2 regions of the Mesorhizobium sp. M0292 genome follow, and region 1 is predicted to be linked to the other one. Evidence: riboswitches for the same ligand, from Rfam matches in the RefSeq annotation. Region 1 holds a riboswitch; the other holds the start of a gene.

Region 1 (7,578 bases):
GCGGCCGGTGACGACGACATGCAGACCTTCGCGCCGCGCTTTCAGCGCCGCCACCACTCTGTAGAGATCGAGATAGTCGTAACGCAGCGCGATGTTCAGTTCGTCCAGCACGACGAGGCTGATCGAGGGATCGGCGATCAGTTCCAGCGCCTTGGCCCAGGCGGCTTCGGCCGCCTTAATGTCGCGCTTCAGATCCTGCGTCTCCCAGGTGAAACCCTCGCCCATCGTGTGCCAGACGACGCGGTCGCCAAACGCCGCGAAGGCATCCTTCTCGCCGGTGTGCCATTTGCCCTTGATGAACTGGACGATTCCGACGCGCTTGCCATAGCCGAGCATGCGCAGCGCCAGCCCGAAGGCAGCCGTGGTCTTGCCCTTGCCGGGTCCGGTGTTGACGATCAGCAGCCCCTTCTCGACCGTCTTTTCCGCGACCTCGGCGTCCTGCACCGCCTTGCGCTTGGCCATCTTGGCGCGATGGCGCTCTTCGTCTTTTGTGTCGATATCGGTCATCTCATTTCACCTTGAGCGGCAGCCCCGCCACCATCAGAAGCACCATATCAGCTACGACCGCGATCTGCTGGTTGAGCCGGCCGGCGGCATCGCGGAACCGGCGTGCCAGCGCATTGTCGGGCACGATGCCTTGTCCGACTTCGTTGGAGACCACGAACCACGGTCCGCGCGGCCGCGAAAGCACATCGGCCAGCCGCCGGCACTCCCCCTCCAGATCATGATCGGCCAGCATATGATTGGTCAGCCACAGCGTCAGGCAGTCGACAAGCACCGGCTGGTTGTCCGGCAATGCCTCGAGCGCACCGGCAAGATCAAGCGGGGCGTCGATGGTCGCCCACCCCTCGCCACGGCGCGAGCGGTGCTGCGCGATGCGCTCGCGCATTTCGCCGTCATAGGCTAGCGCGGTGGCGATATAAGCCCATGGCGGCAGCAACGCCGTCGCCAAAGTTTCGGCATGCGCGCTCTTGCCGGAGCGCGCACCGCCGATGATGAAGGTCAAACTGCGATCAGGCAAAGCTGTCGCGCAGGCTGGTCGCGGTGCCGGCGAAGCGCGCGCGCACTACACCGACAACTGCGCCGAGCACCAGCCAGAACACCAGATTGGTCAGCGTCACCGCCACCACGAACTGATGATGCAGGCCCTCCGGGATCGGCGTTACGAAACTGTCAGGCTGCGGCGCGCCGACAATATGCGGGGCGACGATCAGGACGACGGCGAGCACGGTCAGGGGCGCCGACGTGCGGAAGGTGATAAGGGCAAGACCGATCGCCGTTGTCATCACCGTTGCCCACCACCAGATCTGGCGCTGCATGAGATCGGCCGCCGGCATTGCCGGCAGTTCCGGCGGCAGGCCGAGGCCCGGCGCCAGCGTGAACACGGCAAAGCCGGCCAAGCCCCAGAACACGCCCTGGCGCCAGCTGCCGATGCCGCCGGCGAACTCGGAAACCGCCACCAGGACCAGCGCGAAGCCGATGCCGGTGACGATATTGGCGACGACACTGAAGGCGAAACGCTCGAAGCCGTCGGCCGGCGCCCAGCCTTCGTCCTCCGCCGGCGCGGCTGCTTCAGCCGGTGCTGCGCTGCTCACCGCATTTTCCGCCGGCGCGGCGGTGCTCATGGCATCGGTGTCCGCAGCGTTGGCGGCGGGCGCCGCGGCATGCTGATGCTCATGGCCGCCACCAGCCTTTTCGTAGACCTCCGCCTTGAGGATCAGCGGCACGGTGGCGTAGGCCTGCATGCAGGCGAGAGCGACACCCGCCACGAGCCCTGCGATCGCCGCGATGAACACGACGTTGCGAAACAGGTTCATGATGTCAGATCCTCGTCAGTGGCAGGGAAACGCCATCGAATGGCGATAGTCGTGCGCCGCATTGTGGACCGCATCGATATGCGAGAAACCGACAACGCCGACGACGAAAATGCCCAGAAACGCGCTAAGCACGAGCTGCATGAAGCGCGACTGCGAGGAGACGGATGCGCCGAGGGAGACGGAAGCGGTATTCATATCTTGTCCTTTCGCCCTCCACCCGAGGGCATCGAAGTCAGTTCCCTGTCGCCGGCAGGTCTCCTGGCTCGCGGATCAGCGCCCTTCCCCACCTTCCCGAGGAAAAATCCTCAGTGGCTTGGAGAGGACTACCGCACACAGTTGCGGGGGCAGCCACGGCATTGGGCAACAAAGTCAGCCCTCACCGCATTCCCTCTTGGTCCCTAACGGAACCGACGACATGCATGACTATAGGCTGAAACGGCCGCATCCGGCAAACCAAATTCCGCCGGCCAACAGCGCGAATGCGCCATGCGGCGTTACGGGTTCAACGCGGTGATCCGCTCGGCAACCAGCCGCTGCAGCCGCCACAGATGGCGATCGTGAATGCCGCGCTCTTCAAGGTTTTTCACCGTGTTGTAGAGATAGTCGGCGCCCGATCCCCAGTGCCCGCAGGACGTGGCCAGCCTTTCGACGATCTTGCCTTCGTCGAGCGGGCCGGAATAGGTCAGGCCGTTGCGGTTGATCACGAAGGCCAATGCCCTGAGCGGTCCGGCCTCGCTTGCAAGCTTCAGCATGCGCGGCCGGTAGCTTGTCGGCTTCAGCGTGACTTCGCGCCGGAAAAGCCGGCCCAACTGCTCGCGCCGGTTATTGTCGGTCAGCCGAAAGGCGACGCCCTTGCATTGTCCGCCACGGTCCAGCGCCATCATCAGGCCGGGGCTGACCTTGGTGCCGCGCCAGCGCGTCATGTTCATGCAAAAGGACCGATGCCAGCCGCGCGCCAGCGCAACGCGGTCCTCGACATAATCTATTTCCGGTTTCCAGATCAGCGATCCATAGCCGAACAGCCATAGCGGTTCGCTATCCGGGAGTTCGACCTGCAATTCATCCAGAAGCGCGTCATAGTCGGCTTCATCGAGATGCATCGCGTCCGGATCAGGCCCGGGGTCCCTGATCTCGCGCCAGCAGCGCGCGACCAGCTCCGGCGTAAGCGACATCTGTCGTGCGGCCACGTCCGAATCCCCCCAATTCCGAATGTCCCATGTCCACGACATGATTATGCGCCGCGCCTGCAACCGGCAATGCGGCACTCTGATTGACAAACGATTTGCCGGGGTGTCGGCTGACGCTTCATAGGAAGCCAGCCATGCATCCCAACCCGAGCGAGCGCGACCCCTATAACGGCCTGAGCCGGGCCGAACCGACGCTACCGTCATCGGCCTATTGGGATAGCGAGGCTTACCAGCGCGATCTCGAGGCCATCTGGTACAAAAGCTGGCTGCTCGTCTGCCGCGAGGCCGATCTTGCCCAGCCTTTGGCATTCAGGACATTCCGCGTCGGCACGCAGGAAATCGTCGTGCTTCGCGACGACACCGGCGAGTTGCGCGCCTTCCACAACACCTGCCGGCATCGCGGCTCGCAGCTTTGCCAGGAAAGCGAGGGCCGGCTGAAAGCGCGGCTCATCACTTGCCCCTACCATGCCTGGTCCTACTCGCTGCGCGGCGATCTCGTGCGCGTTCCCTCGAAATCGCTGCCAGATGGTTTCGACAAGGCAGATCATCCGCTCTACCGGGTGGCGCTGTCGGTGTGGCGCGGCTTTGTCTTTGTGAACCTTCAGCAGGCGACGGCCGGCTCCGCCGAGACCTCCTTCGATCCCGCATCCGGCGACCTCGCCAACTGGCCGCTGGAAACGCTGGTATCAGGCCATGTCCTGCGCAAGGTGATGAACTGCAACTGGAAAATCTTCTGGGAGAACTTCAACGAGTGCCTGCATTGCCCAGGCGTCCACAAGGACCTGTCTCGGCTGGTGCCGATATACGGCCGCGGCCTGATGAGCCGGCACGACGACCCCGACTGGGTCCGCCATGCCGACAATGACGCACCGGAGTTTTCGGGTGGCCTGCGCGCCGGCGCCGAGACCTGGTCGCGCGACGGACATGCCCATGGCCCGGTCTTCCCGGGCCTGACGCCAGCCGAGCGTGCGGCCGGACAGACCTATGCCACCAGCCTGCCCTCGATGTTCATCGTCGGCCATGTCGATTATGTCAGGACGGTGCGACTGATGCCGCTCGGTCCCGAACAGACCGAACTCACCGCCGAATGGCTGTTCGCGCCCGAGGCGCTGGCTGAGACGGACATCGACAATGTCGTCGCCTTCGGCACCCAGGTGCTGGAGGAGGATGCCGCGATCTGCGAGATCAACCAGAAAGGCCTGCGCTCCATGCGTCACGCGGCCGGCGTGCTGATGCCGGAGGAGTACGATCTGCACCGCTTCCACAACTGGGTGTGCGAGCGGCATGCAGCGCTTGAGGCAACCGCCTGATCGGCGACTAAAGCGACTTCGGCAGATAGCGCCAGGTGATAAAGCCGCAAACAGCGGCCAGAATGCCCAGCGTCACGAACACCGAGCCGAGGCCGAAAAACGCCAGCACCACCGAATAGACCAGCGGCGGCGTCAGCTCGGAAAAGTCGAGATAGGTGCGGTAGACCGCGGCCATCTGCGCCCGCTCATAGGACCGCACCGAGCGCATGAAGGCGGTCGAGCCCAGTGCATCGAGCGCGATGGTGAAGAAGGCGCCGCAGAGCAGGAAAAAGCCCGTAAGCAGCGGCGCGGTAGTGCCGACCGCGCCCGCCGCAAGCAGCGTCGCCGACATCGCGAAATAGGCGAAGGTCATGGTGCGCCGGCCGCCGAAGCGTTTTCCCGCTTTGCCCCAGAAGATCGCCATGAACAACAGCGCATTGCCGGCCGAAACCAGCAGGCCGCCGGCAAGCTTGCCCTCGCCGGTAATCACCATGAACAGCGGCCCGTAGACGAAGAACGTCGTCCAGAAGCAGGAGCGGCCGAAGGCGATCAGCCAGGCCAGCCTGAGCCTGGGTTGTGCTACGAAGCGGCCGATATTGGCCAGCGGATTGGCCGGCCGTGTCTTGCCCGGCCGGATCGACCGGTTGTCGCCCAGCCTGTAGGTCCAGAACAGCGCCAGCAAGGCCAACGCAAACACCGCGACCGCGCCATGCGCGGCATAGATGCCGTAGCGTGTGTAGAGGAAGATGCCGAGCGTCGGCCCGCCGGTCCAGGCCAGCATCGACCACGCCATGCGCAGCGATTCGGCCTGCATGAAATCGGTCTTGCGGATGTGGTCCATGATGTAGAGGTTGAGCGTGATCGACAGGGCGCTCGCCCCCATGACGCGGCACAGCATGCCTGTCAGTTGCCCGGCAAGCGTGTGGGTGACGAAGAACAGAGAGCCTATCGCCAGCAGGCAGGCGCCGGCGGTATAGACCCAGCGCCGGGCAAACCTGCGGATCAACATCGGCATGAACAAGGTCACCGACAGGCCGAGCAGCGCCACGATGGTGTAGAGGATCGAGACGATCTGCTCGTTGTGCAGAATCTCATAAGCCTGGATCGGGATGACGCTCGATACCGTGGCGCGGGCGAAGGATTCGACCGCATAGAGCGAGGCAAAGGTGCGGGCATCCGCCGGACGCAGGGCCGGAAGCCAGATCGGATGGCGCACATGGGTGGACATTTGATCCCCAAATCAGACTCGCGGCGTCAAATCTGCGCTGGCGCTTCCTCCGCCGGTAACAGGAAACCGACCCCTTCCCGGCAAAAAGCGAATTCGGCCAAAGGCTTTCCGGCTCTGGCCTAAAGCGCCGCCCGATGCAGCCGCACGGCGCGACCCGGAGCGTAGAGGGCGGCCTTCTTTTGTCCGGTGCAACCGTGATAGTCGTCTTTGGGGCTGAATCAGATCGCGAGACCATGAGCATCCATACCGCACCCCCTGGAGATCAACTGAAGCGAGATCAACCGAAGCGCATCGTCGCCATCGATGTCGTACGCGGCATCGCGCTGATCGCCATGGCGAGCTACCACTTCACCTGGGATCTCGAAAATTTCCACTACACCGATCCCGGCCTCACCGCCGTCGGCTGGTGGAAGATCTATGCGCGCTGCATCGCCTCGACGTTCCTGTTCCTGGTCGGCGTCAGCCTGTTTCTCGCGCATGGCAGGCAGATCCGCTGGACCGGCTTCTGGAAACGCTTTGCCATGGTCGCCGTCGCGGCCGCCGCTATATCGGCGGTCACGTACTTCATCACGCCGGACAGCTTCATCTTCTTCGGCATCCTGCACGAGATCGCGCTGGCCAGCCTGCTCGGCCTTTTGTTCTTGCGGCTGCCGTCCTTGCTGACGCTTTTCGTGGCAGCTTTGGTGATCGCAGTCCCCCTGTATCTCCGATCCGAAGCCTTCGATCATCCGGCGCTGTGGTGGGTCGGCCTGTCGGCGATCAACCCGCGCTCCAACGATTACGTGCCGCTGTTTCCCTGGTTCGGCGCCGTACTTCTCGGCATCGCCGCGGCAAAGTTTGCGTCCACCACCGGCCTGCTGGCGCGGCTGGCCACGCTGGGATCAGGAAGCTGGACCAGGCCGCTCACCTTCATCGGCCGCCACAGCCTGGCTTTCTACCTGATCCACCAGCCGCTGCTGTTCGGCTGCGTCTGGCTGTTCTCGCAGATTGCGCCGGCGCCCGTCGAAACAAGGGAAGTGATCTTCCTCAAGGAATGCCAGGTATCTTGCGAACAGCAGCGCGACACGGAGTTCTGCACCAGCTATTGTGTGTGCATGCTGGACACGCTGCAAAGCGAAGCGGCATTCGACCGGCTCTACAATGGCGACCAGACCCCGGAGTTCAAAGCGCATCTCGGTGAACTCGCCGGCATCTGCACCGCCAGGACGGAGGAGAGCCCGATGACGCAGGGAGGGCAACAATGACCGACAAGCTCACAAAACCCGGGCTGGCAAAACCCGATCTATCGAGACCACGGCTGATCCCGTGGCCGCCACTGATCTACATCGCCGCCATCGCCATCAGCATCGTGCTCGGCCTGTTCTATCCTCTGCCCTGGATCGGCGACCTCTTGGGCGACCTTTTGTTTGCCGCCGGCTTTGTGGTGCTGTTTGCCGTCGCAGCCCTCTGGTTCACCGCTATCCGCGCCATGATCCGGGCCAAAACGACGATGAACCCCAATGGCGTGCCGGATCATCTGGTGACGTCCGGCCCGTTCGGCGTGACGCGCAACCCGATGTATCTGGCCAACACGCTGCTTTTGATCGGCGTCGCCTTCGTCTCGGGGATCGTATGGTTCCTGCCGCTGGCTTTGATCGCGGCATTTGCAACGCAGAAGGTCGCCATCGAGAGCGAGGAGAAGGTGCTGTTCGCCAAATTCGGCAAGAAGTACCGCGACTATGCGAAGCGGGTCAGGCGCTGGATTTGAGGCGGGTGTGATCGCTGGCAGGGTTCGCATGCCTTGGCGACTAGCCGAAACGCCCATCTCTTCGTCATCCACGGGCGAAGCAAGAAGCGTAGCGGCGCAGCGCAGACCCGAGGATCCATGCCGCGACTCCAGAGCGTTGCTATGGTCCAGAATTCGCTACCGCTGCACTCCACGACCGATGTCACGGAATGGATTCTAGGGTCTCCGCGACGGAGCTTCGCTCCTGCTTCGCCCTAGAATGACGAAGTGTGGAAGGCCTCCGCTAATCGCGAACGTTTGCGACGGGCGCGCAAACGCTCGACGGTCCGCT
Region 2 (7,578 bases), on a different contig from region 1:
GCCTCTTCCAGCCGGTTGGCAAAGGCATGATGGTTGTAATCGCCTCGGCCCCAGGTGGCCGGGGCGAGGACGCCATCGATGCCCGGGTGGGCGACGAAAATGCGGCAGCCGTCAGATGCAGACGGATTTTCCGGGGCCGGTATGAAGGCATGGCTCTTGGCTTCCGCCAGCGTGCCATGGTCGAGGTGGACACTCAGCTCCAGTCCCGGCAACCGCACGCTGGCGGTAACGGGATAGAAGGCGGCGGCGCTTTCCGCGGCCGCCAGCACATGGCGGGCATAATCCGGCAGGGTTTGCAGCGTGATCAAAGGCATGTGTTGGTTGTTCAGCGTCCAGAATTGCGCCGGGTCGCCTGATGCATGTCGCTCGGGGTGGCCCCGGTTTTGAGACGACGACATGCATAAAATCAAAGATCTAAACCGCGTCGCCTGAGTCCGTTCAAACGCGACGCGCTTTAGGGAAACGATTATGCCTGTTTCACCGCCGGCCAGCCGAGAGGTTCCTCAACCTCATGGATCGGGTCGACAATGATGAGATCGGCAAGGTCGTCATGGACATCGACCTTGAGCGGCTCATTGCTGGCAGCAAGCGCAGCCGACAGCTCGCCCGAAAGCGGTTGTGCCGGTGTTTCGGCTGGCGCAAGCAACCCGAAATCGAGCAGTCGGGCAACGAAGCTTTCGAGGTCGGCCAGGCTTGTTTTTGCGGCGCCCGCGGCAGCTCCGACCAGTGCTTCAGTGGCGACGCCGGACGACAAAGCCTGCCAGACCCGGCTGCCGGAATCGGAAAAGCCGAAATACTTGCCGTTCGAAAGATCGAGAACGACGGCTTCGCCATCGAATGATTCGAAAACGATGTCCTTGCTTGCGACCGCGTAGACCCGCTGTTGCATCGCTGTGTCCCCCGTCCCATGCGCCCTGAAGGGATGCGCCGGCTTCACGGTCTGCCCAGCCCTTCCTAAGTGCGTCTAAATCACTCGGCCTATGCTTGGCAAGACAAAGACCCGCGAACACAACGCCTGCGTCGGCGACCGTTGCGGCGAAGTCGACCGGCTCAAGCCTCGATTTCGAGCGCCGACAACGGTTTCGAGCAGCAGGCAAGGATGAAACCGTCATCGATCTCGTGGTCGAGGATGCCGCCATTGTGGCTCATCTCGACTTCGCCGGAGACCTTCTTCACCTTGCAGGTGCCGCACAGGCCGAACTCGCAGGCGGCGGGAATCCGCACGCCCGAGCTGCGCGCGGTCTGCAGCACGGTCTGGCCGGCGACGCAGCCGGCATCGACCTCCGAAAGCGAGAAGCGGATCGGCGTCACGGCTTCGACAGGTGCAGCGATGCCGTCCTCGACCGGGGAGGCAAACGGCGCCGGAATTTCCTCCATCACAGGCGCGGCAAAGCTCTCCTGATGGTATTTCGTCATGTCGAAGCCGGCGGCATCCAGCATGCCGCGCACGGCGCGCATGAACGGATCGGGGCCGCAGCAGAAGATTTCGCGCTCGCGGAAATCCGGAGCCAGCAAGGGCAGCCGGATCGCGTCGATCCGCCCCATATGACCGTACCAGCCCTCGCGGCTGGAACGTTCCTCGATCATGAAGCCGAGCGACAGGCCGGGCATATGGCCGCCGAGCAGTTCGAGTTCCTTGCGGAAGATGATCTCTTCGGCACGCCGCGCGCAGTTGACGAAACCGACATCGGTCCATGGCGCGCAGTCGTTCAGCCAGCGCAGCATCGACATCATCGGCGTCACGCCGGAGCCGGCGGAAATGAACAGGTATTTGGCCGCCGGGTGGCTGTGCAACGAGAAGTCGCCGGCCGGTCCGTAGGCCTTGACATGCGAACCGGGCACCAGATGGTCGAACATCCAGCGCGTGCCGATGCTGCCGGCCTGCGCCTTGACCGTCACCGCGATCGAAAACGGCCGCGATGGCGACGACGACAGCGTATAGGTGCGCATCAGCGGCCCGTCCGGTGTCGGCAGTTCCAGCGTCAGGAACTGGCCCGGCTTGTAGCGGAACCAGGTCTGGTTGTCGGAGCGGAAGGTGAAGGTCTTGACGTCAGGCGCCTCGTCGCTGACGCCGATCACTTCCAGCACCTGCAGCCTATCGTTCCAGGGCGCCATCTGGTCGAGATGGCGATAGAGCCCAAGATCCGTCATCGCATTCATCCTCCGGTCCTTCTTCGCCTGCTCCAGCTCACGCGACGCTGCGCAGCGCCGGCCTGCCACCTTCGGCAAGGCGCGGGCCGATGAAGGCCGCGTACCATTCGACGAACTGGATCACGCCGCCCTCGTGCAGCTCCGAATAGGGGCCGGGCTCATAGGCCGGAGACAGGATGCCGAAGGCGTTTTCCTCGACGATGCGGCGGTCCTGGTCGTTGGTCTCGGTCCAGACATGGGTGAGCTCCTCAAGGTTGTAGTCGACCCCCTCGACCGCATCCTTGTGCACCAGCCACTTGGTCGTCACCGCGGTTTGCGTGGCGCTGATCGGCAGCACCCGGAAGGTGACCGCATGGTCGATCAGTATGTGGTTCCAAGTCGTCGGATAGTGGTAGTGCATCAAGGTGCCGATGCGGTCGGCGGCAACACTGTCGGACAGGTTCTTCGTCACCGCGCGCTTTCCCGACATCGTGTAGCTGACGGCATCGCGCAGCAGCGGCGCGCGGGTGGCGCGGTATTGCCCGGCCGGATCGATGCGGAACTTGCTCGGCAGGCCCGCCGCCTCGCATTTCGCCCAGTGCGCCAGCATCTCCGGATCGCTGTCGGCGCCCTGCACGCCGGTCACCGTCGGCGCTTCGGGGAATGTCTTGCACAGCTCTGGATGATTGCCGGCGCAGTGATAGCATTCGCGGTTGTTTTCCCAGACCAGCTTCCAGTTGCCCTTCTCGATGATGGTGCTCTCGAAGGCGACCTTGGCTTCATTCAGCCGGTGCGGCTTGAGGTAGGGCTCTATCATGGCGCGCATCGGCGCAAAGTCGGCAGGTTCTTTCGCCAGGCAGATGAAGATGTAGCCGCCGACGCTCTCGCAGGCGACGGGCTTCAGGCCGAACTGGCTCTTGTCGAAACCGTCGGCCATCTGGCGGGCAAACAGCAGCCGGCCGTCAAGCTCGTAGGTCCACTGGTGATAGGGGCAGACAAGCTTTGCCGCCATGCCCTTCTCAGTGTTGCAGACACGGCTGCCGCGATGGCGGCAGGAATTGTGAAAGGCGTTGATGTTGCCCTTCTGGTCGCGGACCAGCACCACCGGATAATCGCCGATCTGCACGGTGATATAGCTGCCGGGCTTCGGCAGTTCGCAATCATGGCCGATGAACAGCCAGTCGCGATACCAGATAAGCTCCATGTCGAGCTTGAAATAGTCCGGGTCGGTGTAGAAGGGCTGTTCCAGCGAAAAGCCTTGCTTGCGGCCGTTCAGGAGCCTCAGCATGTCGTTGCGCGTATCCATAGTTCTGTCCTCGTGGTTTAAGGACTGAACTTGGTGGTGATGGAGGAAGGATCGGACGCAGGCCGGCGCGGCGCCGGACATGCACTATCCACCTCTTGACCGCCCACCGCGATCAGTCGAGTCTATGCATCTCGGGCTGGTTTCCGGGCTCTGGAGTTGTCCTTGCGGACCATCGCGACACCTTCCCAGGCTCTTGCCCAGTGGTCTCCCGTTGCGACTTCAACTCCACCACCGTTGCGGGGGCAGCGCCGGATTCTGACCGGCTTCCCAATTCTCCGCTGCGTCGTCACGAAGCGGCACCTGAGATGCGATCATCTAATCACGGCAGCGATCGCGACGTCGGCATGAAAGCGACATCGTATCCATGCGGCGCGACACGCGCGGCATACGCTCCCCGCCGCCGGTCAAAGAGCTGAGACGTTTCTTGCGACGCCATCATCGCCGTTTCGAATCGCTGCGGATCCAGTTCGATCGGGGGCAAAAAGGGCTCAACGGTATCGAAAAGTTACTATTAGCAATCTCTAATCGAACCGAACGGTTCGTTTCTGTTGACAATGCGTGCAGGACGGTGTGAACGACGGCCCGGAAACCGACACCGGAGCGAACCACTCGGTTCGACATAAGCAACTGAAAACAATACAATAAACAGCCATGAAGGAACTTCCTGGTACAATTTCAAGGTGCAGGAGCGTGGTCCACACGGAACAACTTCGTGATTGGAAACCAGCCTATGGCTTTCCCACATCGGGGCTGTCCGAACGACGCGAATTCCTCCCAAGACACGCCGCTAGACGGACAGACAAACTGGAGTACTAAAAATGAAAAAGATCATCCTCACTGCCGCAGCCGTTTTGGCGATCACCGGCAGCGCCTTCGCCGGTAGCGACAATTACGGTTCCAATGGTGCGAACCAGCCAGTCGTCTCGGTCGACAGCTCGTATACGGCTTCCATTCAGAAGCCGGCGCACGCTGACAAGCAGCCTGTCGTTCAGGGCGCCGACCGCGACCTCTACGGCAATCGCTGATCCCGACCAAAGAAGGGGCGGCTAACCCGTCGCTCTCGGGATCCCAAAAAATTCAGGAGTATTGAAATGAAAAAGATCATCCTTGCTGCCGCCGCCGTTTTGGCCATCTCCGGCAGCGCTTTCGCCGGCAGCGACAACTACGGTTCGAACGGCGCCAACCAGCCTGCGATTACGTCGACCGATAGTGGCCATACGGCTTCGGTTGAGAAGTCGGCTCCAGCCGAGCAGGCGCCTGCCCACGGTGCCGACCGTAACCTTTTCGGCCGCTAAAAGCCGGTTTCCAGCACGTGGCGGGCTTATCCGCTGCAGCTGGCGGCATCAGAAAAATTCAGGAGACTAAAATGAAGAAGATCGTTCTTGCCACCGCAGCCGTTCTGGCTGTTTCGAGCGCTGCCTTTGCCGGCAGCGACAATTATGGCTCCAATGGCGCCAACCAGCCGGCCGCTGCCGTCGACACCACCCGCACTTCGTCGACCGGCACCAACTCGGCGGTCTACAAGCTGCTGAACTCGTCGAACGACCAACAGAAGTTCGTTCCTCAGAGCAGCGACAGGGATCGGTTCGGCAACAACTAACAGCCGAAGCTTAAAAAAAGAGCGACGGGCCTGGCCCGCCGCTCTTTTTTCATGCCTGTACGACGCAGCTATCTCAAGCCGCCTTCACTTCCACCGGCTTGAGCGAGAAGGAGTGCCCATCGGCGTCGAAGATGTGCAGGTCCCCGGCATCCGCGGTCAGTCGCAGCTTTGCCCCGCGCTTGACCTCGACATTGCCGGGCAGCTTGGTCACCAACGGCAGGTCAGCGCGGCCGATATCGACATAGACAAGCTGCACCTCGCCGAGTTGCTCGACATAGTCTACCACGCCCTCGAAAAGATATTCCGCGCCGGTGGCGGCCGACAGATCCTCCGGCCGCACGCCGAAGCTGACTGCCGCACCCTTTGCTGACGCCGGCGTTGCGATCGGCACCGTTGCCTTGCGGCCGCCGACATGGCTGACGATTGTCGGGTTGCCCGTCCTGTCGATTGTCGCCGGCAGGATGTTCATGGCCGGCGAGCCGATGAACTGGGCAACGAACAGATTGCCGGGCTTCTTGTAGAGGTCCATCGGCGTGCCGACCTGCTCGATATGGCCATCCTTCAGCACGACGATGCGGTCGGCGAGCGTCATCGCTTCGACCTGATCGTGGGTGACGTAGATCATGGTCGTGGCAGGCATCGATTCCTTGAGCTTGGCGATCTCGATGCGGGTCGCGACGCGCAGCGCCGCGTCGAGATTCGACAGCGGCTCGTCGAACAGGAACACTTTCGGATTGCGCACGATGGCGCGACCGATGGCGACACGCTGGCGCTGGCCGCCCGACATCGCCTTGGGCAGGCGGTCGAGATATTTGGTCAGCTGCAGGATTTCGGCGGCCTGCCGCACCCGCTTGTCGATCTCGGCCTTGCTTTCCTTGCCGATCTTCATCGAGAAGGCCATGTTGTCGTAGACGGTCATGTGCGGATAGAGCGCATAGGACTGGAACACCATGGCAATGCCGCGCTTGGAAGGCGGCACGTCGTTCACCACCTCGCCGGCGATCTTCAGCTCGCCGGAGGTGATCTCCTCAAGCCCGGCGATGGACCGCAGCAAGGTCGACTTGCCGCAACCCGACGGGCCGACGAAGACGATGAACTCGCCCGACTTTATGTCGAGGTCGATGCCGTGGAGAATGTGCAGATTGCCGTATGATTTCTTCACCTGTCTCAGCGTGACATCGGCCATAATTTCCTCCCAGTGATTTCCCTAGAGAACCTGGATTTCCTCAAAAAATCCAGTTTCGTCAAAAACTCAGTCGATGCGCCCGAACCAGGCGCCGTAGCCGCCGAGGCGGATGGAACCTGTGCCGGATTGTCCCGAAAAACCGTGCCCGGCCAAGGGCAGCAGCGCCTGACCACCGAGATCGACCTCGGCCGGCTTGCTGGCCAGATTGAAGATGCAGACGATCTGCTCATTGCCCTCACGGCGGGTGAAGGCGACGGTGTCGCCCTCGCTTTCGATGAACTCGATGTCGCCTTTGGCCAAGGCCGGATGCTGGCGGCGGAAACCGAGAAAGCGCCGGTAGTGCTCGAGCAGCGAGGCCGCGTCGCCCTGCTGAACATTGACCGCTTGCGACAAATGCTTGCCCGGCACCGGCAGCCAGGGCTTGGCCGTCGAAAAGCCGGCATTGCTGGCGGTTGCATCCCACACCATCGGCGTGCGGCAGCCGTCGCGGCCCTTGAATTCGGGCCAGAAGCGAATGCCGTAGGGGTCCTGCAGATCCTCGAACCGCAACTCGGCTTCGCCCAGCCCAAGCTCCTCTCCCTGATAGAGGCAGACCGAACCGCGCAGCGACATCAGCAGCGCCGAGATAACCTTCAGATAGGCGGCCGGGTCGGCCTCGTCGGCGGCCCAGCGCGAGGCCGGACGCATCACGTCGTGGTTGGAAAAGGCCCAGCACGACCAGCCGTCGCTGGCGACCTTGCCGAAGGCTTCCAGCACCTGGCGCACCTTGGCGGCGCTGATCTTTTCCGGCGCCAGGAAATCGAAGGAATAGCACATGTGGACGCGTTTGCCGCCGGCGGTGTAGGCGGCGACCACTTCCAGTCCGCGTTGCGAATCGCCGACTTCGCCGACTGCGGCGGTTGCCGGATATTCGTCGAGCAGCGCCCGGAACCGTTCGAGGAAGGCAAGGTTTTCCGGCCGGCTCTTGTCGTAGATATGGTCCTGGTAGTTGTAGGGATTGACCGCAGGTGCTGTCTGGTCGTTGCGCTCTTCGGGCGGCAGCGGCGGATTGTTCTCCAGCCCCTGGCTGTGGAAGTAGAAATTGATGGTGTCGAGGCGGAAGCCGTCGACGCCGCGCTCCAGCCAGAAGCGGGTGACGTCGAGCAGCGCGTCCTGGACTTCCAGATTGTGGAAGTTGAGGTCCGGCTGCTCGGACAGGAAATTATGCAGATAATATTGCTGGCGGCTGGTGTCCCACTGCCAGGCCGAGCCGCCGAAGATCGACAGCCAGTTGTTGGGCGGCGTGCCGTCCGGCCTGGCGTCGGCCCAGACATACCAGTCGGCCTTGGGATTGCTACGGCTGGCGCGGCTCTCCTT

The links. Region 1 has a riboswitch for cobalamin ahead of NKI96_RS21605 (CbtB domain-containing protein). Riboswitches for the same ligand answer to the same signal wherever they lie in the genome.
Region 2: another riboswitch for cobalamin. It lies ahead of NKI96_RS28535 (aromatic ring-hydroxylating oxygenase subunit alpha); the one in region 1 lies ahead of NKI96_RS21605 (CbtB domain-containing protein).

What each region holds. Positions count from the first base shown of each region.
Region 1 covers NZ_JAMYSB010000015.1:295-7,872, forward strand. The annotation lists gene cobO (cob(I)yrinic acid a,c-diamide adenosyltransferase) at 1-507, opposite strand, end outside; gene cobU (bifunctional adenosylcobinamide kinase/adenosylcobinamide-phosphate guanylyltransferase) at 509-1,021, opposite strand; gene NKI96_RS21600 (CbtA family protein) at 1,014-1,817, opposite strand; gene NKI96_RS21605 (CbtB domain-containing protein) at 1,833-2,012, opposite strand; cobalamin riboswitch at 2,049-2,244, opposite strand; gene NKI96_RS21610 (gamma-glutamylcyclotransferase) at 2,312-3,004, opposite strand; gene NKI96_RS21615 (aromatic ring-hydroxylating oxygenase subunit alpha) at 3,139-4,314, shown strand; gene NKI96_RS21620 (MFS transporter) at 4,322-5,521, opposite strand; gene NKI96_RS21625 (acetyltransferase domain-containing protein) at 5,755-6,765, shown strand; gene NKI96_RS21630 (methyltransferase family protein) at 6,762-7,268, shown strand; gene NKI96_RS21635 (MerR family transcriptional regulator) at 7,578-7,578, opposite strand, start outside.
Region 2 covers NZ_JAMYSB010000028.1:59,457-67,034, forward strand. The annotation lists gene NKI96_RS28520 (serine kinase) at 1-314, opposite strand, end outside; gene NKI96_RS28525 (PqqD family protein) at 467-889, opposite strand; gene NKI96_RS28530 (FAD-binding oxidoreductase) at 1,051-2,151, opposite strand; gene NKI96_RS28535 (aromatic ring-hydroxylating oxygenase subunit alpha) at 2,189-3,436, opposite strand; cobalamin riboswitch at 3,554-3,755, opposite strand; gene NKI96_RS28540 (DUF680 domain-containing protein) at 4,255-4,461, shown strand; gene NKI96_RS28545 (DUF680 domain-containing protein) at 4,528-4,731, shown strand; gene NKI96_RS28550 (DUF680 domain-containing protein) at 4,803-5,036, shown strand; gene NKI96_RS28555 (ABC transporter ATP-binding protein) at 5,110-6,222, opposite strand; gene bglA (beta-galactosidase BglA) at 6,289-7,578, opposite strand, start outside.